3 regions of the Bradyrhizobium sp. 179 genome follow, and region 2 is predicted to be linked to each of the others. Evidence: predicted binding sites of a transcription regulator. Region 2 holds the regulator's gene; each other region holds the start of a gene.
What was found. Region 2 encodes PhoB, which activates phosphate uptake and scavenging genes when phosphate is short. Its sites were predicted from a motif close to TGTCATNNANCTGTCAT; they were not measured.

Region 1 (9,612 bases), on a different contig from region 2:
CTTGCCAGACCGGCTTGGGCCGCTTTTGAATTGACGCAGCCGGCGCGACGGCGGGGAGCAGCGACAGGATGACAGCAACAGATAGACACACAAGGCGAGACATGAATCGACCATAGTCGGTCGGTTGCGCGGAGGCCATTCAAATTCGGGTGCAGAGTTCTGCGCGACCTTGCGCAGAATTATTCCCTAGCTGATCACGCCCTTGCGGATCAGGAAGCAGCCATAACCTCGGCTGTCGCCCACCTTCACGACGCCGAAGCCCGCCGCCGCCGCGCGATAGAAATGCGCCCGTGAGAGTTTGCCGGGAGCAACGGAGCCGCCGGCCGCGTTCGATCTCCGCCAACACGGCGCGCTGCACCTCCGGGACTCGATCGGAATCGTCCACCGGCATCATCACGCGCACCGGATCGGGATCGAAATCGTCGAGCGGATAGAGCGTCATGATGGCGCGGACGGCCGTCTCCATGCGCATGCCAGGCAACTGGATCAGGCGCTGCGACGAGGTCGCCGCGGCAATGCGGGTTGCGGGCTGGTTGGCGTCGACGACCACGAGATCGTCGCCGTGGCCCATCGAGGCGAGCAGCCAGAGCAGGTCGGGCGTCAGGATCGGATCGATCGATTTCGGCATGTGACGGACTGTCCTCCCAAGCGATGGCAAACCACAGCAGGTTCCAAACGTGATTCAGATCACGGAGCCTACCATCGTGATCGTGATCACGGACGTCAAACTCGAACGCGGTCAGGCTCCTTCGCAACCAATCTCGCATCGAGATGAGTGCCAAAGGAGCACGCCATGTTCCGCCTAAAGCATTTCCTGATGACTGCGGGTCTCCTGGGAAGCCTGTTCGGCTTCGCCTGCGGGCCCGTTTCCGCGCAAGTCGCCCCGGTTGCACCGGCTTCCACTGCGCTGCAAGGCCCGGAGCAGCGGGTCGCGCTGGTGATCGGTAATGCGAACTACCAGAACGCGCCGCACCTTGCGAACCCCGACGATGACGCGCAATCGATGGCGCAGTTCTTGAACTCGGCCGGCTTCGAAGTGGTCGCCGCGACCGACTTGACCCAGAACGACATGCTGCGCGTCGTCCAGGACTTTTCCGCCAAGGTCGCTTCGCGCGGTCCGAACACGGTGGCGATGGTCTACTACGCCGGGCACGGCGTGCAGCTCGCCGGCGAAAACTATCTCGTTCCCGTCGACGCCAAGGTGTCGAGCCCGACCGAGCTCGTCAACAATTCGGTGCGCCTGGTCGACGTAATGTCGACGCTGGAGACGATCCCGAGCCGCATGCGCATCGTCATCCTCGATGCCTGCCGCAACAACCCCTTCCCCCAGGTCAACGACGCCGGCCGCGGCCTCGCCATCGTCGATGCGCCGAACGGCTCGATCGTCGGCTACTCGACCGCGCCGGGCGCCGAAGCGCTCGACGGCACCAACGGCCACAGCCCCTACACGCAGGCCTTCCTGAACGTCGCGCGCGAGCCCAACGTGCCGATCGAACAGCTGTTCAAGCGCGTGCGCCTGCAAGTGAACCAGACCACCAGCGGTGCGCAGATCCCGTGGGAAAGCTCGTCGCTGACCTCGGATTTCACCTTCTTCGGCGACACCGCCGTTGCCGCCAACCGCGCGCCAGTGAAAGCGCCGGTGGTGCAAATGGCCTCCAACCTGCCGAGCCGCTCGACCCGCCAGGCTTATGATTACGTCGTGTCCGAGGGCCGGCCGGAATATTATCAGGAGTTCATTCAGTTGTACCCGCACGACCCGCTTTGCGACCACGTCCGGTGGCTGCTCAACAATCTCCTGATCTCGCAGGCCTGGCACAAGGCTGTGCTCGCGAATTCGCCGGTGGGTTACAAGAGCTTCCATGACAGCTTCAGCAACAGCCCCTATGCGCAAGTCGCGCTGAAGCTGCAGGCGCAGCCGAAGGAGATCCCGTTGATGCAGGCGACCAAATTCCTGGCGCCGCAGAACATTGCCCCGACGCTCAAGATCGGCAATCTCGGTCAGCCCAAATACATGCCGCTGATGCAGCAGGGCAATGGCGGCGCGCATGTAAACGGCGACCTGCCGGTCGTGCAGAAGCCGCTCGACGGCAATGTGATCGGCAAGCTCGGCAATGGCGGCCAGATCGTCAACCTGCCGGCAGGCAACAACCAGTCGAACCAGCAGAACGGCACGCCGTCGCAGACCCCGGGCAAGATCGTCACCCTGCCTGCGCCGACCAACACCATGCCGAATGGCGGCAACGCCAACGGCAAACCCGGCAGGATCGTGAGCATGCCGGTCAATGTCGGCAAGGGCGGCCCGAACGTCGAGGCAAAGCCGGTCAACGTTCAGACCCAGAACCACCCGATCCGCATCAACAACGGCAACACCGGCATCGTGAAGCTCAACAACAATCCGGTGAACAAGGTGCAGGTCCAGAACAACGTGGCGAACAATCGTCCGCAGCTCAACACGATGCCGACCCGCATGGTCAACAGCGGCAACAACTTTCGCCAGTCGATGAACCAGGCGCCGAGCATGGGCGGTAATCGCCGGAGCTTCATGCACTGACCGCGCGGAGAAGGTGCGCGCCCTCCCCGCTTGCGCGGGAGGGCGGGGAGAGGGTGCTTCCACAGTCGAGGCCCTCGCAAGAGGAAAGAGCCCCCACCCGGCGCTTCGCGCCGACCTCCCCCGCAAGCGGGAGAGGTTGCACCGAGCAAGGGGCAAGCTGAATCCGCCAAGCCACAAATGCAAAAGGGGTAGAGCGGCAACGCTCTGCCCCTTCTTCATGTCAGCTCTTGCACATCGTCATTCCGGGATGCGCCTAGAGGCGCAAGCCCGGAATCCATTAAGCCACCAGCTCGGCGAACAGATCCGCATCGACATTGCCGCCGGAGAGCACGATCACGACGTTCTTGCCGGCGACGTCGAGACGTCCCGCCAGCAGCGCGGCAAGGCCAACGGCCCCGCCCGGCTCCACCACGAGCTTGAGCTCCCGATAGGCAAACGCCACGGCAGCACCGACTTCGGCATCCGACGCGGTGACACCGCGCGCGAGCAGCTTGCTGTTGATCGCAAACGTCATCTCGCCGGGCATCAGGGCCATCAGCGCATCGCAGATGGTGCGGCCTGCCGGCGGATGCGGCTCGCGATGACCCGCGGTCAGCGAAATGCCGTGATCGTCGAACGCCTCGGGCTCCGCGACCACGATTTCGGCCAGCGGATAGCGCGCCTTCACGGCCGTCGCGACGCCCGCGATCAGGCCGCCGCCGGAAGCCGGCGCCACCACGATGTCGGGGGCAAGGCCGAGGCCCGCCATGTCCTCGGCGATCTCGCGGCCGGCGGTACCCTGCCCCGCAATCACGAAGGGATCGTCATACGGCTTGACCAGCGTCGCACCGCGCTTCTCGGCAATGCCGCGCGAGATCGCCTCGCGGTCGTCGCGGTCGCGATCGTACAGCACGACCTCGGCGCCGTAGGATTTGGTGCGCTCGCGCTTGGACAGCGGCGCATCCGCCGGCATCACGATCGTCGCCTGCATGTCGAGGATCTTCGCCGCGGCCGCCACGCCCTGGGCGTGGTTGCCGGAGGAGAATGCGACGACGCCGCCGGCGCGCTTGTCCTGCGGGATCGAGAATACCTTGTTGAAGGCGCCACGGAACTTGAACGAGCCGGTGCGCTGGAGCATCTCCGGCTTCAGGAAGACCTTTGCGCCGACGCGCTCGTTGAGCACGGGGAAAGACAACAGCGGGGTGCGGATGGCGTAAGGCGCGATCACGCGCGCTGCGGCGTCGATGTCGGCGGGGCCGACCGGGAGGAGCTGTTCGATCATATCAGACCTTATCGCGGCCTGGGAGCCGCGAGCAAGACATCTCCCCGCGAGGATTTTTTGTCGATTAGGCCACGAAGCGCGGCGGTTCCGCCCCTTTCCGGCCGGGCAGCACCGCGCCTAGCGCCTCGATGCTGGCCAGGAAAGCCCGGGCCGAAGCCTCCCAGGTGTAATTGGCGGCGAACCAGTCCTGCCTGGAGATGTCGAGCGCGGCGAAGCAGGCGGTGCGCAGATCGTGATCGAGCGCGCCGACCGCCGCATTGCCGATCACGTCGCGGGGTCCCTTCACCGGAAAGGCCGCCACCGGCAGGCCACTTGCGAGCGCCTCCACCAGGACCAGGCCGAAAGTGTCGGTCTTGCTCGGGAACACGAAGACGTCGGCCGCAGCATAGATTTCCGCCAGCGCCTCGCCGTGCTTCTCGCCGAGGAAGATCGCATCGGGATAGGCCTCTTCGAGCGAGGCACGCGCCGGACCGTCGCCAACGATCACCTTGGTGCAGGGCAGGTCGAGGTCGAGAAAGGCCTCGAGGTTCTTCTCCACCGCGACCCGGCCGACCGAGAGGAACACCGGCGCCGGCAGACAGAGGTCGATCGCGCGGGGACGGAACAAATGGGTGTCGACGCCGCGCGGCCACAGCACGACATTGTCGAAGCCGCGCTCGGCGAGCTCGCGCGCGAGCGCAGGCGTCGCCGCCATCACGGCGCGGCTGGGCGCATGGAAGCGGCGCAGCGCGCGCCAGATCAGCGAGCCCGGCACTGGCACGCGAGCCCGGACATATTCTGGAAAGCGGGTATGGAAGCTGGTCGTGAACGGCAGCTTGCGCTGGCGGCAATAGCGGCGGACCATCAGGCCGATCGGCCCCTCCGTCGCGATGTGGATGCTGTCCGGGCGTGCTTCTTCGATCAGCTTTGCAATTCGCGCCGGGCGCGGCATGGCGAGGCGCACGTCGCGATAGCTCGGCATGGCAAAGGTGCGGAACGATTGCGGCGTCAGGAACGTGAACGCGACGCCGAGCCCCTCTGCCGCGTCGGCCAGCTTGGTCAGCGTCCGAACCACACCGTTGACTTGCGGGTGCCAGGCGTCGGTCGCGACCAGGATGCGCATCAGGCAGCTCTTGCCGCGACCTGCGGGACGGTTGCCGGCTTCTGCAAATGATCCGCCCAGGTGATGATCTCGAAACGGCCGTCGTCGTGCTCGACCAGCGCGGTGCAGCTCTCGACCCAGTCGCCGCAATTCATGTAGCGAATGCCGGCCTCGTCGCGGATCACGGCGTAATGGATGTGGCCGCAGATCACGCCGTCCGCGTCGTGACGTCGCGCGTCGGCGGCGAGCGCCTGTTCGAACGCGCCGATATAGTTGACGGCGTTCTTGACCTTCTGCTTGGCCCATTGCGACAGCGACCAATAGGGCACGCCGAACAAGCGGCGGAAGAAGTTGACGAGGCGGTTCATCTGGATCGCGAAATCGTAGGCCTTGTCACCGAGATGAGCGAGCCAGCGCGCGTTCTGCACCACGAGGTCGAAGATGTCGCCGTGAATCACGAGATAGCGCTTGCCGTCGACGCCGGTATGCACGGTGTTCTCGACCACGTCGATGCCGCCGAAATGCGTGCCGTAATAGTTGCGCAGGAACTCGTCGTGATTGCCGGGAATGTAGATGACCTTGGCGCCCTTGCGCGCCTTGCGCAGCAGCTTCTGGACGAGATCGTTATGGGATTGCGGCCAGTGCCAGCTCGATTTCAGCGCCCAGCCGTCGACGATGTCGCCGACGAGATAGATGGTGTCGGCATCGTGGTAGCGCAGGAAGTCCAGCAGAAGATCGGCTTGAGAACCGCGGGCTCCGAGATGGACGTCGGAGATGAACAACGTGCGAAAGCGCCGCTCCGGGCTCTCGTCACTCACATCGTAACTTCCCATGCGCCAGCCTGTAACAATGTCCCGTGACAGGGGGATGACCGATTGAACTTTTGAGGCACCTTCCGATACGAATCACGCCTTGCCTCGCCTGCCCTGCGAATATCAGTCGCATGCGACAATCAGGCGACATGGCGCGCAGAGCCTCGTCCAAGATCAGGTTCGCACTGGAAGCCCGGAGGGCAGGCCGCTCCCTCTCCCGCTTGAGCGAGCGGTCGTCAGTAGAACTTTTGGAAATGATGGATCGGCCCGTGGCCGTGGCCGACGCTGAAGCGGTCGGCGGCGCCAATCGCAGCGCTGATCCAGGCCTTGGCGTTGCGGACCGCCTGCTCGAGCGCCTCGCCTCTGGCGAGACCCGCCGCGACGGCCGAGGACAGCGAGCAGCCGGTACCATGGGTGTTCTCGGTGGCAAGGCGGGGCGCCGCGAGCGCGATGGCGTTGTCGGCATCGACCAGATAGTCGACGCTCTCCGCGCCCTCGCCGTGTCCTCCCTTGATCAGGACCGCGCGGCAGCCGAGCGCCAGCAGGCGGCGCCCCTGGCTTTCGATCTCGGCCTGGTTGGCCGCGACCGGTGCATCGAGCAGCGCAGCGGCCTCGGGCAGGTTCGGCGTGATCACCGAGGCCAGCGGTATCAATCTCGTGCGCAACGCCTTGACGGCGTTGGAGGCCAGCAGCCGGTCGCCGGATGTTGCCACCATCACGGGATCGAGCACCACGTGCCGGGGCGCCCAGCGCGACAGCGCGGCCGCGATCGCGTCAATGCTGGCGGCCTGGGCCACCATGCCGATTTTTACGGCGCCGACATCGAGATCGGAAAACACCGCATCGATCTGCGCGGTGACGAACTCGGCCGGCACTGCGTGAATACCCGTGACGCCGCGCGTGTTCTGCGCCGTCAACGCCGTGATGGCGGAGGCGCCATAGACGCCGAGCGCGGCAAAAGTCTTCAGGTCCGCCTGGATGCCGGCGCCCCCGCTCGAATCGGAGCCGGCGATGGTGAGCGCCACGGGCGTCGTCATCGCGGGAGACATCTGCTTGATCCGGACACCGCCATGGCCTGTCCTAGCGCGATCGTGGAACACCAGCAAGCGCGACCAGCTGCAAGCGACGCTGAGTCGCGACACCGCCGTGCTCCAGCGAAGCAAGCGGACGCGGCGTGGGCCGCAATCGTGCAGGCTTTGCAAAATGCAACCTCACCCTTCTCTTGGTATGGTCTTGCCCCTCAGCGTGCTTCGCCGATGCGTGAGACGTCAAGTGGTGGACTGTCCGCCGCCGCCAGTTGAGGGCCGCCCGGACCCGAAAGTCCATTTGGCGCGGGAGCCTTGCGCGCAAATGTCGAGATCAGGACGAGCTCGGGCTCCGGCATGATCATGGCCTTCGGATCGCGCCCAGCTTGAATCCGGGCCGCGCGCATGCGCAAGCGATCGTGCTGACCAAGCCGTATCGCAAGGTCGAGCTCGCGCAGCGGCTCAGGGATGCATTCGCCGCGGCGGCCGTCACCTGCTGAGCGCCGGACCGACATCTGGCGGCAGGCAAGTTCGCTTGCTAAATCCGGCCGATTTTGGCCTATTAGCCGGCGAGATGTGCTTTCGGAGTGACCGCGATGGTTCCCTTTTTCGTCCAGATCAAATGCAAGCTCGGCCAGTCCTATGTGGTCGCCAATGCGCTCGCCGAAGCCGAGATCGCCTCCGAGATCTATTCCACGGCCGGTCAATACGACCTCCTCGTGAAGTTCTACGTCGACAAGGACACCGACATCGGCCATTTCGTCAACGAGAAGGTGCAAGTGCTGCCAGGCATCCAGGACACCCTCACCATCATCACCTTCAAGGCGTTCGGCACCGGCTAACGGGCGTCATCGATGCGGGATGAGCTTGGTTATATCGATGCGAGCCAACGGTTCACCTCTCCCGAAGGGAGAGGTCGGATTGCATCGATAGATGCGATCCGGGTGAGGGGTTACAGTCTCACGATCGAGCTAGCCTTCATCACGCACTAGCTGCCCTGCTTGCGCTTGGGCGGGGTCGGGCCGTCCACCGGCGGCAGCGATTTGACGTAGTCCGCCATGGCCGCGAGATCCGCGTCCGGCAGTTGCGAGGTGTTCTTGATCACGCGCGTCATTGCGCCGCCGACGCTGTCGCCATCGGGCAGTTCGCCAGTCTTGAGGAAATAGGCGATGTCCTTCGCGCTCCACTCGCCAAGGCGCTTCTGGGTGATGTTGGGGACCCAGCCCTCGCCTTCCGGATCGGGCCCGCCGGCAAACCGCTCGCTCGCGATGATGCCGCCAAGCGCGTTGCGCGGGCTGTGGCATTCGGCGCAATGGCCCAAACTGTTCACGAGATAGGCGCCGCGATTCCATGCCGGCGACTTCGCGCCGTCGGCGACGAACGGCTTGCCGTCCAGAAACAAGAATTTCCAGATGCCGACATTGCGCCGGATGTTGAAGGGAAAACTGACGTCATGGTCGCGCACCTTGCCGGCAACAGGCGGTAGCGTTTTCAGATAGGCAAAGAGGTCGAGCACATCCTCACGCTTGGCGTGCCGATAGGACGTATACGGAAACGCCGGAAAATAGTGCTGCCCGGCCGGCGAGACCCCGTGCATCACCGCGTTAACGAAATCGGCGTCGGTCCATTTGCCGACGCCGTCATTGGGATCGGGCGAAATGTTCGGCGCGTGAAACGTTCCGAACGGCGACTTGATCGCGACGCCCCCACCGAGCCTGAGACGATCAGGCTGATTCGGAACGGCATGGCAGGACGCGCAGCCGCCGGCGTTGAACATCACCTCGCCATTGGCAAGATCAGGCGCGTGCCGCGTGGTGCCCGCGGCTGCCACTACGGGCGCGCTGAGCCACCAATAGACGCCACCTGCGGCAAGCGCGGCAAGCAGCGCCACGAGAATTGTTCGTTGCAACATGCACGTCCATTCGTTCTTGCGGCGAACCTACGACCGATCTCCGCGCGGCTCCAGCCACGAAGAATTTAGCCCCGCCCCCGCCGGAGACGGGAATAAACTGAAACGTCGGCTGTTGGAAGTTTAGCAGCCCAAACGGGTTCAGCAGGGAGAATGTCATGAACAAGACCGTCATCGCCATGTCAGTGCTCGCGGCCGCTGCTTTTGCAGGGCCGGCCAGCGCCGAAAAGCTGAAAGCAACGCTCGACGCCAAGTCCGAGGTGCCGGCAACGACCAGCAGCGGCACCGGAACGGCCGATCTGGACTACGATGCGGCCAGCAAGAAATTGTCCTGGACTGTCACCTATTCCGGGCTCTCTGGCCCTGCCACAGCCGCTCATTTTCATGGCCCGGCCGAAGCGGGCAAGAACGCCGGCGTTGCGGTCGCGATCCCGAATGCGACATCGAACCCGGTCAAGGGCGAAGCGACGCTCACCGAGGCGCAGGCCGCCGATCTGCTCGGCGGCAAGTATTACATCAACATCCACACCGCGGCGAACCCGGGCGGCGAGATCCGCGGCCAAGTGACAAAGTAAGCGCAAACGCTGCGTCGTCGCGGAAGGGCCGGGCGCAGGAGGGGCGCCCGGCCTGTTCGATTCTCGCCACGCTCAAGCCGCGTTCAGTGCCTGCGTGAGATCTGCGATCAGGTCCGACGGATGTTCGATGCCGATCGACAGCCGGATCGTGGAATCGAGGACACCGATTTTCCGGCGGATGTCGGCGGGAACGCCGGAATGGGTCATCGTCGCGGGCAGGCTGGCAAGCGATTCCGTTCCGCCGAGGCTCACCGCGAGCTTGAAGATCTGGAGCGCGTCGAGAAATTTGACCGCCGCGTCCTTGCCGCCGACGATGTCGAACGAGAACGTGGAGCCGGCCCCCGAGCACTGCTGCGAGAACACGCGTCCGGCCGGCGATGTATCCTCGTGGTGACCGA
Region 2 (9,612 bases):
GTCAGGCAAAAAGGGCGGGGAGAACTCATTAACGCTAGACCTCAATTTTGCTGCTGGGCCGGCTCCAGATGGGCAGCATCAATCACGAACTGTGCCAACGCCCGGCCAAGGCAATCATGGACCTGTTTCGCCAGTTCAGGCCCGCGGGACGGGTTGAACAAGTCGAACTGGCCCTGATCATTCCACTGTCGCATGATCGCGAAACGGTCGAACAGCGGGACGTCGTGCTCCTGCGCCACCACACGCATATTATCGAGAAAAGGCTGCGCCGCGATCATGGTTTCAGTGCGCGGACTGTACTGCAAATTCATCAAGACGACGTCAGCCCCTGCCTTTTGCAATGCAGTAACCCCTTCTGTTACCGCGCCGCGAAAATCGTCGGGATCGATGGATCGGATAGCATCCACGGTCCCGGTCTGCCAGATGACCAAAGTAGGCGTTTTTGCTTCCATCAGCTTAACGAAAGTGGACGCGGTCTCCCCTGCCGTTTTCTTGCTCTGTATTTCTACGGAGACGTGCACCACTTCGGACGCGGGCAGCTTCTCCTTGAGGATCGTCTCCATGCGTGCCGGATATGAGCTGCTCTCCGAGGATGGAATCGTGGTTGAGCGGCTTCCGATGACCAGAATCTCGAGCGGCTTGCCGGCCTTGATGGCATCGGCGACCTTGGGCAGCTGGCTTTCGCTGGTAAGCAGATAGGACGGCAATTCGCAGGCCGCGGGCGCGGCCGAGGCAGCAGGCGCAGCATCGCCCGCGCGCGCCGTGGCCGCGGCGAGGCCACCGCATAGCAGGATCAGGCTCAGGAGAACCTTCGCCTTCATCAGCCCCCTCCCGCCAGATCGGCGTTGCCGACGGCGTTTTTGGTTTTCGCACCGCTCTTGTCAGCCACGCGCTTGTACCACGAAATCACCCACGCCACCCCCCACATGATCAGGATTCCGGAGAGACTAATCAACGCATGCATGGCTGCCCCGCCGGAAACTTCGGCCAGGATGAAATGGCCGGCGAAAGCCAGGAAGACGCCGAGACAGAAGATCTCGAGCGAATGCTGCCCGCACAGGATCAGCGGCCGCAGCCAGGGCGATTTCAGGCCCGGCCAGGTCCGCGGCAGGAAGCGCACGGTGAGCGCGGCCAGCGCCAGGAAATGGGTGAAGCGCAGCACGTCGAGATCGGTCTTGTCGATCGGATACATCCACTGCTCGAGCCGCTTCGGCATGAGGTGGCCGAGCTGCGGCACGTACCAGGTCAGCGTCACGTAGAACGCCGCGGCGAGATAGGCGATCGAGATCCACATCGTCACGGGTGATGCCAGAATGCGCGACATGCGCCGCGCGCCTCCGAGCGCACACCATGCACCGAAGACGAAAAGCAATTGCCAGGCCAGCGGATTGAACGCCCAGAAGCCGTTCGGATAGGCCGAGAAGTAGAGGTCGTATTCCCAGGTCACGGCGTAGAGCACGACCGAGAGGCCGAGCGTGACGTCGGGCTTCCACTTCATCGACCACAGGATCAACGGCAGCGCCAGCATCAGCACGATGTAGAGCGGCAGCACGTCCATGTTGACGGGCCGGAAGCGTAGCAGCAGCGCCTGGACGATGGTGACGTCGGGCTGCTTGAGGAAATCCATGATGCCCATCTCTTCGGTGTAGAGCGGGTTCTCGAAGCTGGTCGCCACATAGGAGATTTCGGCGAGGAAGATCGTGAACAGGAAGACGTGGGCGACGTAGATCTGCCAGACGCGGCGCAGGATGCGCGCCGTGGCGATGACGGCGCCGCTCTCCAGCATTGCCCGGCCGTAGACGAAGGCGGCGGTATAGCCGGAGATGAAGATGAAGATCTCGGTGGCGTCGCTGAAGCCGTAATTGCGAATGGTGAACCACGTCAGCAGGCTGGTTGGCAGATGGTCGATGAAGATCAGCCACAGCGCCAGCCCGCGGAACAGATCGAGCCGGAGCTCGCGCTCGCCGATCGCCGGCAGCGTAATGGCTGGCGCGGCGGCGCGCGGCTTGGTTCCTGCGGGTTTGGCACCGGCGGTTCCCGCGATCGTCGATCCCGTCACTTGGTCGGCAATGGTCATCGGGGCCAAAAACCCTTCCGCAAATCGCGACGTTCAATGGAGTTTACCGGTCCGGCCGTCGTCTCGCAAAGCGGCCGGATCACATAAGGTTGTCTCCCCTTGGGAGTCCCTTCCCCGCGAATTCTGGCGGGACGATGTCGCCAAAGCCGTCTCCGGCGTTTGGTTCCCCAGGAGGATTTCGCTATGATGGGCCATCATGTACCGCGCCGTGACCCGCCAGATCGAAGTGACCGTCGAGCCGAGCTTTGTTCCGGAGCAGTCGTCGGCCGACCGCTCCCGCTATTTCTGGTCCTACACCATCGTCATCACCAATTCCGGCGACGAGACCGTGCAGCTGAAGACGCGGCACTGGATCATCACCGACGCCTCCGGCCGCCAGCAGGAGGTGAAGGGCGAGGGCGTCGTGGGTGAGCAGCCGATCCTGGCCCCCGGCGAGCGCTTCGAATACACCTCCGGCGTGCCGCTCACGACCGCCTCCGGCTTCATGACCGGCCGCTACCAGATGGTCAGCGAAAGCGGCGAGCGCTTCGAGATCGACGTGCCGACGTTCTCGCTGGACAGTCCGGACAACAAGCGGGTGTTGAACTAGCCTCCGATGTCATTGCTCGCGAAGGCGGAGAATCCAGCAAGCCGCGGCCTATCGGTTCAATCACTGTTCGGCTCAATCACTGTCGTCTCGGACTAATGGATCGCCCGATCACGGCCGGGCGATGACAGCGAGTACGTGCGAGCAGCCTCCCCAGCCTCGTCATTCCTAGCCTAGCTATGCGCGATGCCTAGGCGTCCTCCACGCCCGCCTCGTGCGGCGTGAACTGGTAGACCGACGAGCAGAACTCGCAGGTGACGACGACCTTGTCGTCCTTGACCATCGCGGCGCGATCGTCGGGCGAGAAGCTCTTGAGCATGGAGGCAACCGCATCGCGCGAGCAGGAGCACCGCGCTTCGAGAACCTGCGAATTGAATACGCGCACACCGCGCTCGTGGAAGAGGCGGAATAGCAGCCGCTCGCCGGAGAGCTCGGGATCGATCAGCTCGACGTCCTCGACGGTCTCGATCAGCGAGCGCGCCTCGACCCAGGCGTCGTCTTCGGCGACGCTGTGCACCTCGCTGCCCTCGGGCGCATCCCCGGGATGCAGGTCCGCCTGCCGCGCGCGCTCCGGCGCCTTGGGCAGAAACTGCATCAACATGCCACCGGCGCGCCAGCGATGCTTGCCGCCGTCGCTACTGCGCCATTCCTCGCCGACCGCAAGACGCACGCGCGTCGGGATCTGCTCGGAGCGGAGGAAATATTCGTGAGCGGCCTCTTCCAGGCTGCCCCCGTCGAGCGCGACCAGACCCTGGTAGCGGCTCATGTCGGGGCCCTGGTCGATGGTCATGGCGAGATGACCGCGGCCGAGCAGCGTGCCGGAATCTTTGGCGTCACCCAGACGCGCGGCATCGAAGCGCGCATAGGCGCGCAGGCGATCCGGCGCCATGTAGTCGACGACCAGGAACGACACCGGACCGTCGGTCTGGGCCTGAAGGATGAAGCGGCCCTCGAATTTCAGCGCCGAGCCGAGCAACGTCGTCAGCACGATGGCCTCGCCGAGCAGCTTGCCGACGGGAGCGGGATAATCGTGCTTGGTGAGAATGTCGTCGAGCGCCGGACCGAGCCGCACCAGGCGGCCGCGCACGTCGAGTGCGTCGACCTCGTAGGGCAGCACGGCGTCATCGATCGGAACCGGTGATGGCGCGCGAACCGGGCCTTCTGGCCCGGTTTTCATGTCAGGGGATTGGGAAACCATGGCCGTGTATCTGGGGTCGGAGGTGGGAAATGGAAGGGGGCGCGAGGGAGTGTTCCCGAGGCAGTTATGATCACACACGATACTGCTAATTCGGGGTCGTCCCGGCTTTCGCCAGGACGACGAACCAAACCCACTTCGCCTTCACCAGGCTGCGCTACTTCACCGCGTCAAAGCACCAGGCCAATATGCCCTTCTGCGCATGCAGGCGGTTTTCGGCCTCGTCGAACACGACCGATTGCGGGCCGTCGATCACTTCATCCGTGACCTCCTCGCCGCGATGGGCAGGCAGGCAGTGCATGAACAGCGCGTCGGGCTTGGCCAGCGACATCAGCTTGGCATTGACTTGGTAGGGCTTGAGCACGTTGTGGCGGTGCTCGCCTTCCTTGTCGCCCATCGACACCCAGGTGTCGGTGACGATGCAGTCGGCGCCCTTTACGGCGGCTTCCGGATCGGTGCCGAGCACGATCGGCGCATTGGTCATCTTGATCCAGTCGCGCATCGCCTTTTTCGGCGCGAGCTCCGGCGGCGTTGCGACGTTGAGCTGGAACTTGAAGCGCTCGGCGGCGTGGGCCCAGGACGCCAGCACGTTGTTGTCGTCGCCTGTCCAGGCCACCGTCTTGCCCTCGATCGGGCCGCGATGCTCCTCATAGGTCATGAGGTCGGCCATCACCTGGCAAGGGTGCGAACGGCGCGTCAGGCCGTTGATGACGGGCACGGTCGCATAGGCCGCAAGCTCCAGCAGCGCCTCGTGATTGAGGATGCGGATCATGATGGCGTCGACATAGCGCGACAGCACGCGCGCGGTGTCGGCGATGGTCTCGCCCCGGCCGAGCTGCATTTCGGCGCCGGTGAGCATGATGGGCTCGCCGCCGAGCTGGCGCATGGCGACGTCGAACGACACCCGCGTCCGCGTCGAGGGGCGCTCGAAGATCATCGCCAGCGTCTTGCCTTCGAGCGGCCTGACCGGCTGATGCGCCTTCTGCTTCGCCTTCATGGCGGAGGATGCGGCGAGCATGCGCTTGAGCTCCGACAGCGGGAGCTCGTTGATGTCGAGGAAGTGCTTTGGCGACTTGCTCATCAGCTTGCCGCCCGCTTGGTCTGACTGCACGAGATCGCCGCGCAGGCGCGCTCGAGCCGCCCGACGCTGTCCTCGATCTCGGCTTCGGTGACGATCAGCGGCGGCAGGAAGCGCACGACATTGTCGCCGGCGCCGACGGTGAGCAGCTTTTCGTTGCGCAGGGCGGCAACGAGATCACCCGAAGGCACGACCGCCTTGATGCCGATCAGGAGCCCCTCACCGCGGACTTCGCTGACGATATCAGGATAGCGATCGATCACCGAGGCGAGCTTCTGCTTGAGCAGCAGCGACATCCTCTGCACGTGATCGAAAAAGCCGGGCTCGAGCATGACGTCGAGCACGGCGTTCGCAGCGGAGATCGCGAGCGGATTGCCGCCGAAGGTCGAGCCGTGCGAGCCGGGCGTCATGCCGGAAGCCGCTTCCGCGGTGGCAAGACAAGCGCCGATCGGGAAGCCGCCACCGAGCGCTTTCGCCAGCGACATCACGTCGGGGGTAACGCCGAGACGGCGATGCGCGAACAGATCGCCGGTGCGGCCCATGCCGGTCTGCACCTCGTCGAACGCGAGCAACAGCCCCTTCTCGTCGCAGAGCTGACGCAGCGCCTTGAGGAAGGCGGGTGTTGACGAACGCACGCCGCCCTCGCCCTGGATCGGCTCGATCAGGATGCCGGCGGTCTGCGGACCGATCGCCTTCTTCACGGCCTCGATGTCGCCATGCGGGACTTGGTCGAAGCCATCCATGGGCGGGCCGAAACCTTCAAGATATTTTGCCGAGCCCGTCGCCGCCAGCGTCGCCAGCGTGCGGCCGTGGAAGGCGCCTTCGAAGGTGATCATGCGATAGCGATCGGGATGGCCCTTGGCGGCGTGATAGCGCCGCACGACCTTGATCACGCATTCCAACGCTTCGGCGCCGGAATTGCAGAAGAACACGAAGTCCGCGAAACTTTCGTTGCACAGACGCGTTGCAAGCCGTTCGCCATCGGGACTCTGGAACAGGTTCGACATGTGCCAGAGCCTGGTCGCCTGCTCCTGCAACGCCTTGACCAATGCGGGATGGGCGTGGCCGAGCGCGTTCACCGCGACGCCCGAGGTGAAATCGAGATAGCGATCGCCATTGGTCGCGATCAGCCAGCAGCCTTCGCCGCGCTCGAAGCCAAGGTCCGCCCTGGCGAAAACGGGAAGCAGATGCGGCGCGGCGCTGTTGGTCATGACCATCACTTGGATGTTGCATTTGGACGTTGAGACCTGCCTGGCATGCCTTGCGCAGCGCACCATTGACCGGTCCGGAAAACGAAACGTGCCGCCTTTTAAGGGCGGCACGCGTCACCATCTTATGCCTGGCAAGACGGGTGTCAATGCCGCCCGGAAAGCCTCGCGAAACGCCGAATCCGTAGTCTTGCGGTGCCGATCTTGCAGGGTTTTCACCACGGAACATGTGGAAGCGAGTCGGCGGACTCTTGCGCGGGAGTCACGCCATATTGTAGCGTTTGGACTGTCAGATACGACATCTCGTGCAGCGGTTCTGATCCCAAGAGTCCTCATGTACCGGCGTAAACGTTCGGGCGTCAGTCACGCGCCCGGCGAGCCTTAAGGGATTCTGACGGCACGGGTTTTTCAAGGCTTAAGCATTCGCTGTGAGGCCCCAGGATGGCGGCGCGCAACGAGGGAAAGGGTGCAATGACGGTTTTGACCTGGTCCGATGATCGCGTCGAGCAGCTGAAGAAGCTCTGGGAGGCCGGACTTTCGGCCAGCCAGATCGCGGCCGAGCTCGGCAATGTGACCCGCAATGCCGTGATCGGCAAAGTGCACAGGCTTGGCCTGTCGGGCCGCGCCAAGAGCCCTTCATCGGCAGCGCCGCGGCCGCGCAAGGCGCGGCCCGCGCAGCATATGATGCGGGTGACCCGGCCGATCTCGCGCGGCAACACCGCGCTGGCGCAGGCCTTCGAGGTCGAGGTGGAGGCCGAACCGGTCACCTACGACAACGTGGTGCCGATGAGCCAGCGGCTGTCGCTGCTGGAATTGAACGAGGCGACGTGCCACTGGCCGGTCGGCGATCCCTCCAGCCCGGACTTCTTCTTCTGTGGCGGCAAGGCGCTGTCAGGCCTGCCCTACTGCGCCCAGCACTCGCGCGTCGCCTATCAGCCGGCAGCGGATCGCCGGCGGGCGGCACCGAAGCCGAGCACGCGGTGATTATTTCCTGAGATCGAGCCGGCAGCCGTCACGCGGTGACGGCGCAACAAACCCGATGTCGTCCCGGACAAGCGTAGCGCCGATCCGGGACCGATAGCCACCGCAAGCCGTGGTTACGGGGCCTCGGAGTTACCTTTTTCGCGCAACAATGGGCCCGGGTCCCGGATCGGCGCTTCGCTCCGGACAACGCTGCGCGTTGCCGGAGCTACGCTTGTCCGGGACGACGGCCGAGATTGTTGACGCAGCTGGGCCTACGTCTGCTCCGCCTTTGCAAACCGATCATCCAGCGCATAACCCGCGCCGCGGACGGTACGGATCGGGTCCTGCTCGCGGCCGAGATTGAGCAGCTTGCGCAGGCGGCCGATATGGACGTCGACGGTGCGCTCGTCGATGTAGATGTCGCGGCCCCAGACGCTGTCGAGCAGCTGCTCGCGCGAGAACACGCGACCGGGATGCTCCAGGAAAAACTCCAGCAGGCGATATTCGGTCGGGCCGAGATCGATCGGCCGGCCCGAACGCGCGACGCGGCGCTTGTCGCGATCGAGCTCGATGTCGCCATAGGCGAGCACGGTGGCGAGCCGCTCGGGGCTTGCGCGCCGCAGAAGGCCCTTCACGCGCGCGAGCAGCTCCGGCACCGAGAACGGCTTGACGATGTAGTCGTCGGCGCCGGTCGCAAGACCCCGCACCCGCTCGCTCTCCTCGCCGCGCGCGGTCAGCATGATGATCGGGAGCTGCTTGGTCTCGGGACGGGTGCGCAGCCGCCGGCACAGCTCGATGCCGGACAGTCCCGGCAGCATCCAGTCGAGCACGATCAGATCGGGGATGTGTTCCTTAAGGCGGGTGTCGGCGTCGTCGCCGCGCATCACCGTCTCCACGTCATAGCCGTCGCCTTCGAGGTTGTAACGCAGAAGCTCGGTGAGAGCTTCCTCGTCCTCAACCACCATAATGCGTGCGCCCATGTTGTCGTCGCTCCCTAGGTATTCGGTACCGTCGTGGCGAAGGTCGTCATGTCGCCCTTCGGCCGCTTGTCGGTGATCGCCTGCCCCTCGATCATGTAGAACACGGTCTCGGCGATGTTGGTGGCGTGATCACCGATCCGCTCGATGTTCTTGGCGCAGAACATCAGATGGATGCAGAACGAGATGTTGCGCGGATCCTCCATCATATAAGTGAGGAGCTCGCGAAACAGAGAGGTGCAGATGGCGTCCACTTCCTCGTCGCCCTTCCACACTGCCATCGCCGCCGGCAAATCGTGCGCGGCATAGGCATCAAGCACCGACTTGACCTGCTGCTGCACGAGGTCGGTCATGTGCTCCAGGCCGCGGAACAGTTTCAGCGGATGGAAGTCTGTCTCCAGCGCCGCAACGCGCTTGCCCATGTTCTTGGCGAGGTCGCCGATGCGCTCAAGATCGGTGGCAACGCGCATGGCGCCGACGATCTCGCGCAAATCCACCGCCATCGGCTGGCGGCGGGCGATGGTGAGCACGGCGCGCTCCTCGATGCGCTTCTGAAGCGCGTCGAGCTCGGCATCGGTGGTGACGACGCGCTGGCCGAGCGCGACGTCGCGGCGGATCAGCGCGTCGACGGAATCGACGATCATGCGCTCGGCGATGCCGCCCATCTCGGCGACGAGGCGAGTGAGCTCCTGGAGGTCGGTATCGAAGGCCTTTGCGGTATGTTCAGTACCCATGTCCCGTCTCCTCAGCCGAACCGGCCGGTGATGTAATCCTGCGTACGCCGATCGCTCGGCGACGTGAAGATCTTGCTGGTGTCATCGAACTCGATCAGCTCGCCGAGATACATGAAGGCGGTTTTATCAGAGACGCGCGCCGCCTGCTGCATATTGTGGGTGACGATCGCGATCGTGTAGTTCTCGGACAATTCCTGGATCAGCTCCTCGACCTTGGCGGTCGAGATCGGGTCGAGCGCCGAGCAGGGCTCATCGAACAAGATCACTTCGGGCCGTACCGCGACCGTGCGGGCAATGCAGAGGCGCTGCTGCTGGCCGCCGGAGAGCGACAGGCCGGACGCGTTGAGCTTGTCCTTGACCTCGTTCCACAGCGCGCCGCCGCGCAGCGCCTTCTCGACGCGGTCGTCCATCTCGGACTTCGAGATCTTCTCATAGAGGCGGATGCCGAAGGCGATGTTCTCGTAGATCGTCATCGGGAACGGCGTCGGTTTCTGGAACACCATGCCGACCCGGGCGCGCAGCAGGTTGAGGTCCAGCTTGGGATCAAGGATGTTGGTCTGGTCGAGCAACAGCTGGCCGGTGGCGCGCTGGCCTGGATAGAGATCGTACATCCGGTTGAAGATGCGCAGCAGGGTCGACTTGCCGCAGCCCGACGGGCCGATGAAGGCCGTGACGCGGTTGGTGCCGAGGGCCAGATTGATGTTCTTCAGCGCGTGGTGCTCACCGTAGTAGAAATTGAGGTTGCGCGCGGTCACCTTGGCAGGCGCCTCGGGTAGCGGCTGTGAGCCGGGATG
Region 3 (9,612 bases), on a different contig from region 2:
ATGCTCGAGAACAAGGTCAACCAGACCTCCTTCAAGGCGACCCGCGCCAAGCTCGCTGCCCACCCGATCGAAGAAGTCGGCGCGAAACTGCGCGACATGATGCCCTGGATCAAGAAGGGCGCGCTGGTCGACAAAAGCAAAAACTAAGCCGTTGTGCCCCGGACGCAGCGCAGCATTTTGGTGATGCCCTGCTGATCCGGGGCCAAGCGGCCTCTGGATCCCGGCCCCACGACGCATCGCTTATGCGCTGCGCCTTGTCCGGGACACGCGAGCGAAAGCTTCGCTCGCCAAACAAATCTTAAGCCTTCGCGACTATGTTCGAGCGAGATCGCAAACGCGATCTTTCTCCTCCTTCTCGCGCGAAGCATTGTTGCTTCATTCAAATTCTTCGCGAGTTGACGCGCTGCTTGAACGCCAAGAACTGACGCTTAAACCACATTCTTGATCTCGCGTCCCTTTTCAAAAATTTCTAGAACTCCCTGATCGTGAAAAGGGCTGCGTCGTCAGAGTGAAAGATTCGACTCTTCATCCGCCTGTTCAAGGTGCCTTCGACCTCATGTCGCAACGTTCGCGCGCCGCTTCATCTTGAGAACCGACACCTGCCGCGCGGACTTGCGCGCTGGGCGCCATTTGCACACAGGCACCTTCCTCCTGCATGATCACGGCAACCCGAGGTGGAAAGACCATGCGATCTGTCGTCGTTACCGGGGCGTCTACGGGCATCGGCTGGGCCGTTGCAAAATTCCTGATCGGGCGCGGCTATCGCGTGTTCGGCAGTGTCCGCAAGCAGGCCGACGCCGACCGGCTGCAAGGCGAGTTCGGTGCGAACTTCACTCCGCTGCTGTTCGACGTCACCGACGAGGCAGCAGTCCTCGCTGCCGGGCGAAAAGTTCGCGCGGCGTTGGGCGGCGAGACGCTGGCCGGTCTCGTCAACAATGCCGGCATCGCGGTTGCCGGTCCCGTGCTCGAATTGTCGGCCGATGATTTCCGCCGCCAGATGGACGTCAACGTCATTGGCCCTGTCATCGCGACGCAGGCGTTCGGGCCGCTGCTCGGCGCAGACCCCTTGCTGAAGGGGCCGAAGGGCCGGATCGTGATGATCAGCTCGGTCGCTGGCAAGAGCGGCAATCCGCTGTCGGCGCCTTACAGCACCTCCAAGCACGCCATCGAGGGCCTGTCGGAGAGCCTGCGCCGCGAGCTGATGCTGTTCGGCATCGACGTCATCATCGTCGCCCCCGGCGCGGTGAAGACGCCGATCTGGAGCAAGGCCGAAGAGATCGACCTTTCCGTCTACCAGAACTCGCCCTATCTGCCGGCGCTGAACAAGGTGATGGCGTTCATGATGGACATCGGCGCCAAGGGCCTGCCCGCCGAGCGCATCGCCGAGATCGTGTTCGAGGCGCTGACGGCGCCAAGCCCGAAGGTGCGCTACCAGATCACGCCGGACCCGCTCCGCCACCTGATTGCGGCCGTGCTACCGAGACGGACGCTCGACCGCATCATCGCCAAGCGGCTCGGATTGCTGCCGCAGTGAGCTTGGGCGTTTCAGCCCGCGGCGACGGTTTGCCCGCGCGGGTGGCGGGCCATCGCTATCATGCGCAACGTCAGCACGATCAGCAGCGGAATGAGGAATGCGGCGTAGAGCGGCATGGCCGGCACGCGCTTGCCGAACGACACCATGAACTGGAAACAGAGATAGTAGCCGCCCGCGACGTGCAGTATGCGCCAGGTGCGCGGTCCGAGCAGCGCGGCGGTGCGGTCGAACGAGGTCGCACTCATCGCGATGATGAAGCCATAGCCGATGCCGCCGAAGATGTAGGAGGCCGCGGAGGTCGCCTGGGCAAAGCCGGCCGGATCCATCCTGGCGAACGCGACGATCGCCGCCGCGTGGATGGCGTGGGAGGCCGCGAAGCTCAAGCCTAGATAGCGGCGGTTACGGTGCTGCCAGCGCGTCCAGGCATTGGGCGAGAGCCGCGCCAGCGCCGCGGCACTGAAGGCGAGGCAGAACAGCAGCAGCGAACTTCGCGCCGTGAAGCGGATCACCATGCGAACGCCCTCAACCTCGAACAGCCGCATCGAGGCGATCCACAGGCTCAGGGCGATCAGGCTGAGCGTTAGGACGGCAAGCAGCCGCCAGCCTTCGAGCCAGCTTTGACGTTGTGACATGGCGAATCTCCTTGGATGTAATCAGTGATTACATATACAGCAGCAAGATCGTCAATGGTGTAATCGCTGCTTACATTCACGTTCGGGTGATGCTAGAAGACGCCATGCCCGCCCGTCAGACGTCCAAGCCGCGTGCCCGTCGAACACCCGAAGCCCGGCCGTATCACCACGGCGACCTTCGCCGTGTGCTGATTGACGCTGCGCTGCAATTGGCGGCGGAAGGTGCCGAGGTCTCCGTCCGCGAGGCGGCGCGCCGGGCCGCGGTGTCGCCGGGCGCGCCGTTCCGGCACTTTCCGAACCGCGATGCCTTGATGGCGGCGGTGGCCGAGGAGGCGCAGCGGCGCTTCCGCGCCGAGATCGAGGCGGCGCTGGGCGAGGAGCCGCTCAAGGGTCCACTGGAGCGTTTTCGCGCCTTTGGCCTCGCTTACCTGCGCTGGGCCATGCGCAATCCGGCCCATTTCGAGATCATCTCCACCGGACGCTACTTCGCCCATGGCAGCTCGGCGGAGCTGACCCGCGACAATGCCGAGCTGATCGCGCTGTCGGAACGGATGCTGACTGATGCGGCCGAGCAGGGCCTGCTGAGGTCGGCGGATCTGAAGCGCATCCAGATCGCCGCTCGCGCGTTGGTCTACGGTTTTGCCCGGATGAATCTCGATGGCCACTTTCCGCGCTGGGGAATCGAGGACGACGAGATCGAGCGGATGGCGGAGGGGGTGATCGACCTGTTCATCGCTGGGATCGCCCAGCCCTGACATTGAGCAGCTGCCTGCCCGCTGCGGCCCACCGTCTTTCGCTAACAATAAGCGATGTCGGATCGCCGAACGCGTTGCCTGACCTTGACCGTTCCGTTACAGTTTTATGACACGGCGCAGGCTTCCGGCTGCGCCGGGCGCCGCCAGCCGTCTCGATGCCGGCCAAGCGGCTTGGCATCACCGCGCCGGACCAGAAGTTGCGTGTCGTCGATGGCGTCCGCGCCCAATCCAGGTCCTTCTGCCACCACCGCCGTGCTTGCGAGCGTCGCCGCGCTCGGCATCTGGCGGCTGCTCGCGGTCACGGCGCCACATTTCGCAGCGCTGGCGCTGATGTACGAGACCGAGACCGATTTCGGCTCGCGCCTCTCCTTCGCCCTGGCCTGGGGCATCCTCAACTTCTTCTGGATCACGCTGCTGCGGCGCCCGGCGCTGTCGGGCGCACTGTCGCTGACCATGGTCGTCGTGCTGGTGCTGCTGTCGCGGCTGAAGCACGAAGTCGTGCAGATGACGGTCAACTTCATCGATTTGATGATGATCGACCGCGACAGCGTCGCGTTCCTGTTCACGATCTTCCCGAATCTGCGCTGGTCGGTGATCCTGGCCGGCCTCGTCACGCTGCCGCTGATGTATGCGCTGTGGTGGCTTGATCCGTTCCGCATCCGCCGGCTGCCGGCGCTCGCCTGCAAGCTCGCCTGTGTTGCCGCACTGGTCGGCTATTCGCTTTATCATCCTGACCAGGCCTGGCGCGGCTATTACGACGACGGCTATCTCTCGAAATTCTTCCGCTCCGGCGTCACAGCGGTCGCCGACTTCGTGCAGTACGGTTTCATGGAATCCGCAGCCTCCACCAACGAGCGGCTCAACGTGCCGCTGGTGGACGCCTGCCATCCTGCGGGCCGCCGCCCCAATATCATCATGATCCATGATGAATCGAGCTTCGACATCCGCGCCGCCCAGGGCATCAAGGTGCCGCCGCGTTACGGCGACCATTTCAGGTCCTGGGACGGCAAGCAGCGCACGTTCCTGGCCGAGAGCAATGGCGGGCCGAGCTGGTTCACCGAGTACAACGTGCTTGCGGGGCTCTCGTCGCGCTCGTTCGGCCGCTTCGCCTATTTCGTGACGCGCATCGCCTCGAACCGCGTCGAACGCGGCCTGCCATTGGCACTGCGCCGTTGCGGCTACGACACCCTGTCGCTTTACCCCGCCCATGGCGGCTTCATGGGCGCGCGCAGCTTCCAGATGACGACCGGCATCGAACGTTTCCTCGATTCGGAGGATCTGGGCGCCAAGGACGTCGAGCCGGACTCCTTCTTCTACGACAAGGCGCTTCAGCTGATAGGGCAACAGCCGCCGAACAAGCCGCTGTTCACCTTCATCTATCTCGGCGCCAATCATTTCCCCTGGGAAACGCGCTTCCGCCCTGATCTGCTGCCGAAGTGGCGCGCGCCGGGCAACTTGCCGTCCATCGACGAATATCTGCGCCGCCAGGTGATGAGCGCCGAGCAGTACAAAGCTTTCATCGCCGGTCTGAAGAAGAACTTTCCCGGCGAGCCTTTCCTGATCGTGCGCTACGGCGATCACCAACCGGAATTCGCGCCGAACCTGCTTGAGCCCGGCCTCGACGAGGGCGCCCTCGGCAAGAAGCTCGACGCTTACGATCCGCGGCTGTACGCAACGTATTATGTGATCGACGCCATCAATTTCGAGCCGGTGAAGAGCGATGCCGTGATGGACACGATCGACGGTCCCTATCTGCCGCTAGTGATCCAGGAAGCTGCCGGCATCCCGCTCGATCCGTCCTTCGCCGAGCAGAAGGAGATCATGCTCCGCTGCAAGGGCATCTTCTATGGCTGCAAGGATGGCGCCGAGGCGCGGCGGCTGAACCGGCTGCTGATCAACGCGGGGATGATCCGGGGGCTGTGATGTCTCTCACGCTCTTTGCGATGAGAGCGCCGTTGGAGCACCCAGGCCCCTCCAACGTCGTCCTGGCGAAGGCCCATAGGCGAAAGCCATGACGACGCTGAACCAGTCGCGCCAGCCTACCTGTTGCTCACCTTCTCCCACAGCCACTTCGCCACTGCATCGGGCGATGAATTCGCATCGTTGCCGCTCGCGCGCAGATTGGCTTCGCGCACCGTCGCGATGTCGATCCTGCCGAGCAGCGGCCTCAGCGCAGCCTGCAACCGCTCGTCACCGGCTCGCATGGGCGCGAGCAGCAGGATAGCATCGTAAGGCGGGATGGCGTGCCGGGGATCATCGAGCGCGACGAGATCGTATTTCGCGATCAGGCCGTCGCTGGTGTAGCCGGCGATCACGTCGACCTCGCCGCTCGCGACCGCCGCGTACATGAAGTCCGGCTGCATCTGGCGTTGGGTGCGGAACGAAAGCCCATAGGCCTTTTGCAGCGCGGCCCATTCGGGGCGCGAGAAGAACTCGTAGTCGCCGGCGATCGACATGGTCGATGTGTGCGCGGCGAGATCGGCGATGCTGCGGATGCCCAGCGCCTCGGCGCGCTTCCGCGGCATCACCAGTGCATACGCATTCTCGAAGCCGAGCTCGCCGAGCAAGGTGATGTTCTCTTTCGCGAGGGTTGTCTTCAGCTCTGCGAGCAGTTCCGCGCGCGGCTTAACGTCGGTGCGATGCAACTGATTGGCCCAGAGTGTACCGGAATAATCGACATAGAGATCAATGTCGCCGGTCTTCAGTGCCTCGAAGATCACGCTGGAGCCGAGGCCCGATCGCGCCGTCGCTGAGAGGTCAGCCGCCTGGAGGCGGTCCTTGAGCAGGGCAGACAACACATATTGCTCGGCGAAAGTCTTGGCGCCGACGACGTAGCTCTGGGACGAGCGCCCCATCGTCGGCACCAGCGTTGCGGCGACCAGTGCCGCGATCCCGATCGCGCCGAGCCCGGTGCGCATGCGGCTGCGCTGGCGCAGGCCGCTCTCGAGCAGGCCGAGCAGTTGGTCGACGGCAAGCGCGAGCAGGGCCGAGGCCAGGCAGCCGAACAGCACGAACACCCAGTTCTGGGTTTGAAGCCCCGCGAAGATGTAATTGCCGAGGCTGGTCTGGCCGATCGGTGTCGACAGCGTCGCGGTGCCGATCACCCACACCGCGGCGGTGCGGATCCCCGCCATCATCACCGGCAGCGCCAGCGGCAGCTCGACCATCACGAGCGATTGTCGCGCGGTCATGCCGACACCTTTGGCGGCTTCGATCAACGCGGGATCGATGCCGTTGAGGCCGGTGATGCCGTTGCGCAGCACCGGCAGCATCGAATAGAGCGCGAGCGCCAGCACGGCCGGCAGGAAGCCGAAAGCGGAAAAGGAAAAGCCGAACCAGGCAAGCGTGACGGAGGCCAGCAGCAGCAGGAGCGGATAGAACAGCGCAAGAAGCGCAAGTCCAGGGACTGTCTGCACGATGCTGGCAAGCGCAAGCAGGATGCCGCGGGGCGCCGGGTGGTTGCGTGTGAGGAGTGCCAACGGCAGGCTCGCAATCAGGCCTAGCGCAAGCGCGGCGAGACTCACCCGCACATGGTTGCCGAGATAGTCGGGCAAGTGCGACAGCGCCTCGCCCCAGCGCGGATCGGTGAAGAGGCTCATGCCGCACCGCTCGTTGGCAGCCGCGCATTCAATCGCTCGACCTGGCGCCGCGGCGTGCGCAACAATTCCAGCACGTAGGCGTCGCCGCTTTTCGACAGCTCTGCCGGCGTACCCTGCGCGAGCAGCTTTCCAGCGCGCATCACCGCAATGCGGTCGGCGAGCAGGATGGCCTCCGTCATGTCATGCGTAATCATGACAGAGGTCAGACCGAGCTTGCGGTGCAGGTCGCGAAAATCCTCGCCCAGCGCATCGCGGGTGAGGGGATCGAGCGCGCCGAACGGCTCGTCCATCAGCACGATCCGAGGTTTTGCCGCGAGCGCCCGCGCCACGCCGACGCGCTGGCGCTGGCCGCCGGAGAGCGCCTCCGGCAGCCGGTCGCGATGCGCGGCACGGTCGAGCTGCACGAGTTCCAGCAGCTCGTCGACGCGCGCGGCAATATCGGCAGCCGAGACGCCCAGCAGCTTTGGCGTGACACCGATATTGTCGGCAACGCTCAAATGCGGAAACAGCCCACCGGCCTGGAACACGTAGCCGATCCGCCGCCGCAGCGCGACCGGATCGACATTCTGCACGTCCTCGCTCTCCACCGTGATCGTGCCGCTGTCCGCCTCGATCAATCGGTTGGCGAGCCGCAGCAGGGTGGTCTTGCCGGAGCCCGAGCCACCCACGATGGCCAGAAACTCGCCCTCGGCGATATCGAGCGACACGTCGTCGACGGCTTTGAGCGGCCCGAAGCTCTTGGTGACACGTGCATAGCTGATCGCCAGCTTGGAGGGCATCGCGGGTAAGCTCGCTCTTACCTTCCCCTGCAGGGGAGGGTGAAGGGGTAAGAGCTGCATGCGTAGCACGCTTGGCGCCTTGATTGAACTTGGTCGCGCGAGCGGCTAAGGCATCGGTCCAGGTTTGGAGGAAGCACATGACGACGCCCACGGCAGTGGCGCTGGAAGATGCCAAGGTCGCGTTCCACCTCCGGGACGGGCGGGTCTATACGGCGGTGGAGAAAGCCCATCTCACGGTGGCGCAGGGCGAGTTCGTCGCCATTGTCGGCCCGACCGGCTGCGGGAAATCCACGCTGCTCAACGTCGCCGCCGGGCTGCTCAAGCCGGCAGCGGGCAGCGTCAGGATATTCGACCAGCCGCTCGCGGGGCTGAACCGGGATGCCGGCTACCTGTTCCAATCCGATGCACTGTTCCCGTGGAAGACCGCGCTCGACAATGTCGCGATCGGGCTCGAGATCAAGGGCACGCCGCGCTCCGAAGCGCTGCCGCGGGCGCAGCAATGGCTGACCTCCGTCGGCCTCGGTGCGTTCGCAGGCCGCTATCCACACATGCTCTCGGGCGGCCAGCGCAAGCGCGTGGCGCTGGCGCAGGTGCTGATCCGCGATCCAAAAATCCTGCTGATGGACGAGCCGTTCGGGCCGCTCGATGCACAGACGCGCCAAGTCATGGGCAATCTGCTGCTCGATCTCTGGAACGCCGACCGCAAGGCCGTGCTGTTCGTCACCCACGATCTCGAAGAGGCGATCGCACTCGCCGATCGCGTCCTGATCATGTCGGCGGGGCCGTCCTCGCGCATCATCGGTGACTGGCGCGTGCGCTTGCCGCGCCCGCGCGACATTTTTGAGGTCCGGCTCGATAAGGAGTTTCATTCACTGCATCGCGAGATCTGGGGCGTGCTCAAGGACGAGGTGATGAAGGGTTACGTTCAGTCCACGCAGGCGGCGGAGGCGGTCTGATGTCGCGCCCGATGCTGCTTGCGCTGCAAGTCCTGGTCGCGGTCGTCTGCATCGTGACGTGGCAAGTGCTCTCGACCGTCCCCGTCTTCGGCAAGATCCTGCTGCCGCCGTTCTTCTTCTCCAATCCGTTCGACGTATTCAGCCAGATCGTGAAGTGGTTCGCGTCCGGCGTGATCTGGAAACATCTCGGAATCACGCTTGCGGAATCGATCCTGGCTTTCGTGATCGGCTCGGTCGGCGGCGTGCTGGTCGGCTTCTGGTTTGCGCGCCAGCCACTGGTCGCAGCCGTGTTCGACCCTTACGTCAAGATGGTCAACGCGCTGCCGCGCGTCGTGCTGGCGCCGATCTTCGCGCTGTGGCTCGGCCTCGGCATCTGGTCCAAGGTCGCGCTCGGTGTGACGCTGGTCTTCTTCATCGTCTTCTTCAACGTCTATCAGGGCGTGAAGGAAGTCAGCCGCACCGTGCTGGACAATGGCCGCATGCTCGGCATGAGCGAGCGCCAATTAATGCAGCACGTCTATTGGCCGTCGGCGCTGTCCTGGATGTTCTCCTCGCTGCATACGTCGGTCGGCTTCGCCGTGGTCGGCGCGGTCGTCGGCGAATATCTCGGATCGGCGGCCGGGCTCGGCTATCTCATTCAGCAGGCCGAAGGCATCTTCGACGTCGCCGGCGTGTTCGCCGGCATGTTCGTGCTGTCGGCCTTCGTGATCCTGATCGACTTTGGCGTCACGCTGGTGGAGCGGCGGCTACTGGTTTGGCGGCCGACGGCGTCGGACGGTCGCGGCTAGGGCGCAAGGGGCCGCGCGTCGGCGCGAGCCCCGATCGCGAACGTTCAATCCAGCAGCTTGGTGTCGTCGGGTGCCTGCGGCGGCGTCTTGATCGCGATCGCCTTGACCTGGCCGCTGATCGGCTTGGTGCCGCCATGCGGCGTGCCCTTCGGGATGATCACGAGATCGCCGGGCTTCACCGTCACCTCCTTGTCGCCGAGCCAGATCGTCCCGGTGCCGTCCAGGATGTACTGGATCTCGTTGGTGTTGGGATGCATGTGCTTGGGCACGTTGCCGACCTGGATCGAGACGGTGGCACCGTCCGCGCTCGCGAACATCTTGGAGCGGTAGCCGACAGCGTTTGCGGGCCCGAGCGCATCGCCTTCCATCTCGCCGGTATGGACGATCTGCGCGGTGATGTTTTCGGCGGCGAGCGCCGGCCGGAGCAGGTGGGTGGCGCCGCATCCGGCGGCAAAGGCGGCGGCGATCGACAGCCCGGCAGCAAGGCGATTCATGGATGATCCTCCCCATCAAGATTTGTTCTTGTTTGGACATGCTATTGCGCCGAAAGGCCGATGGCCAGCCCACTT

Region 1: IVB12_RS15260 (UDP-2,3-diacylglucosamine diphosphatase) is a predicted target of PhoB. The motif match lies at 5,750-5,766, and genes of this name have one in related genera.
Region 3: IVB12_RS34440 (LTA synthase family protein) is a predicted target of PhoB. The motif match lies at 3,017-3,033, and genes of this name have one in related genera.

Annotation. Positions count from the first base shown of each region.
Region 1 is NZ_JADPJR010000059.1:89,052-98,663, forward strand. Features, by position in the region: gene IVB12_RS15235 (hypothetical protein) at 1-103, opposite strand, end outside; partial or broken gene IVB12_RS15240 (RbsD/FucU domain-containing protein) at 187-628, opposite strand; gene IVB12_RS15245 (caspase family protein) at 794-2,551, shown strand; gene IVB12_RS15250 (threonine/serine dehydratase) at 2,829-3,812, opposite strand; gene IVB12_RS15255 (glycosyltransferase family 1 protein) at 3,877-4,914, opposite strand; gene IVB12_RS15260 (UDP-2,3-diacylglucosamine diphosphatase) at 4,914-5,726, opposite strand; gene thiD (bifunctional hydroxymethylpyrimidine kinase/phosphomethylpyrimidine kinase) at 5,942-6,742, opposite strand; gene IVB12_RS15270 (Lrp/AsnC family transcriptional regulator) at 7,327-7,572, shown strand; gene IVB12_RS15275 (cytochrome c) at 7,719-8,642, opposite strand; gene IVB12_RS15280 (CHRD domain-containing protein) at 8,798-9,214, shown strand; gene IVB12_RS15285 (cystathionine gamma-synthase family protein) at 9,287-9,612, opposite strand, start outside.
Region 2 is NZ_JADPJR010000160.1:68,540-78,151, reverse strand. Features, by position in the region: gene IVB12_RS36875 (SGNH/GDSL hydrolase family protein) at 1-29, opposite strand, end outside; gene IVB12_RS36870 (SGNH/GDSL hydrolase family protein) at 42-821, opposite strand; gene IVB12_RS36865 (OpgC domain-containing protein) at 821-2,077, opposite strand; gene apaG (Co2+/Mg2+ efflux protein ApaG) at 2,274-2,666, shown strand; gene IVB12_RS36855 (Hsp33 family molecular chaperone) at 2,854-3,861, opposite strand; gene argF (ornithine carbamoyltransferase) at 4,016-4,939, opposite strand; gene IVB12_RS36845 (aspartate aminotransferase family protein) at 4,939-6,147, opposite strand; gene IVB12_RS36840 (GcrA family cell cycle regulator) at 6,616-7,128, shown strand; gene phoB (phosphate regulon transcriptional regulator PhoB) at 7,380-8,087, opposite strand; gene phoU (phosphate signaling complex protein PhoU) at 8,102-8,818, opposite strand; gene pstB (phosphate ABC transporter ATP-binding protein PstB) at 8,830-9,612, opposite strand, start outside.
Region 3 is NZ_JADPJR010000149.1:63,781-73,392, reverse strand. Features, by position in the region: gene ilvC (ketol-acid reductoisomerase) at 1-147, shown strand, start outside; gene IVB12_RS34455 (SDR family oxidoreductase) at 686-1,534, shown strand; gene IVB12_RS34450 (hypothetical protein) at 1,546-2,166, opposite strand; gene IVB12_RS34445 (TetR/AcrR family transcriptional regulator) at 2,271-2,921, shown strand; gene IVB12_RS34440 (LTA synthase family protein) at 3,132-4,844, shown strand; gene IVB12_RS34435 (glycine betaine ABC transporter substrate-binding protein) at 4,961-6,520, opposite strand; gene IVB12_RS34430 (ABC transporter ATP-binding protein) at 6,517-7,299, opposite strand; gene IVB12_RS34425 (ABC transporter ATP-binding protein) at 7,437-8,255, shown strand; gene IVB12_RS34420 (ABC transporter permease) at 8,255-9,043, shown strand; gene IVB12_RS34415 (cupin domain-containing protein) at 9,088-9,537, opposite strand.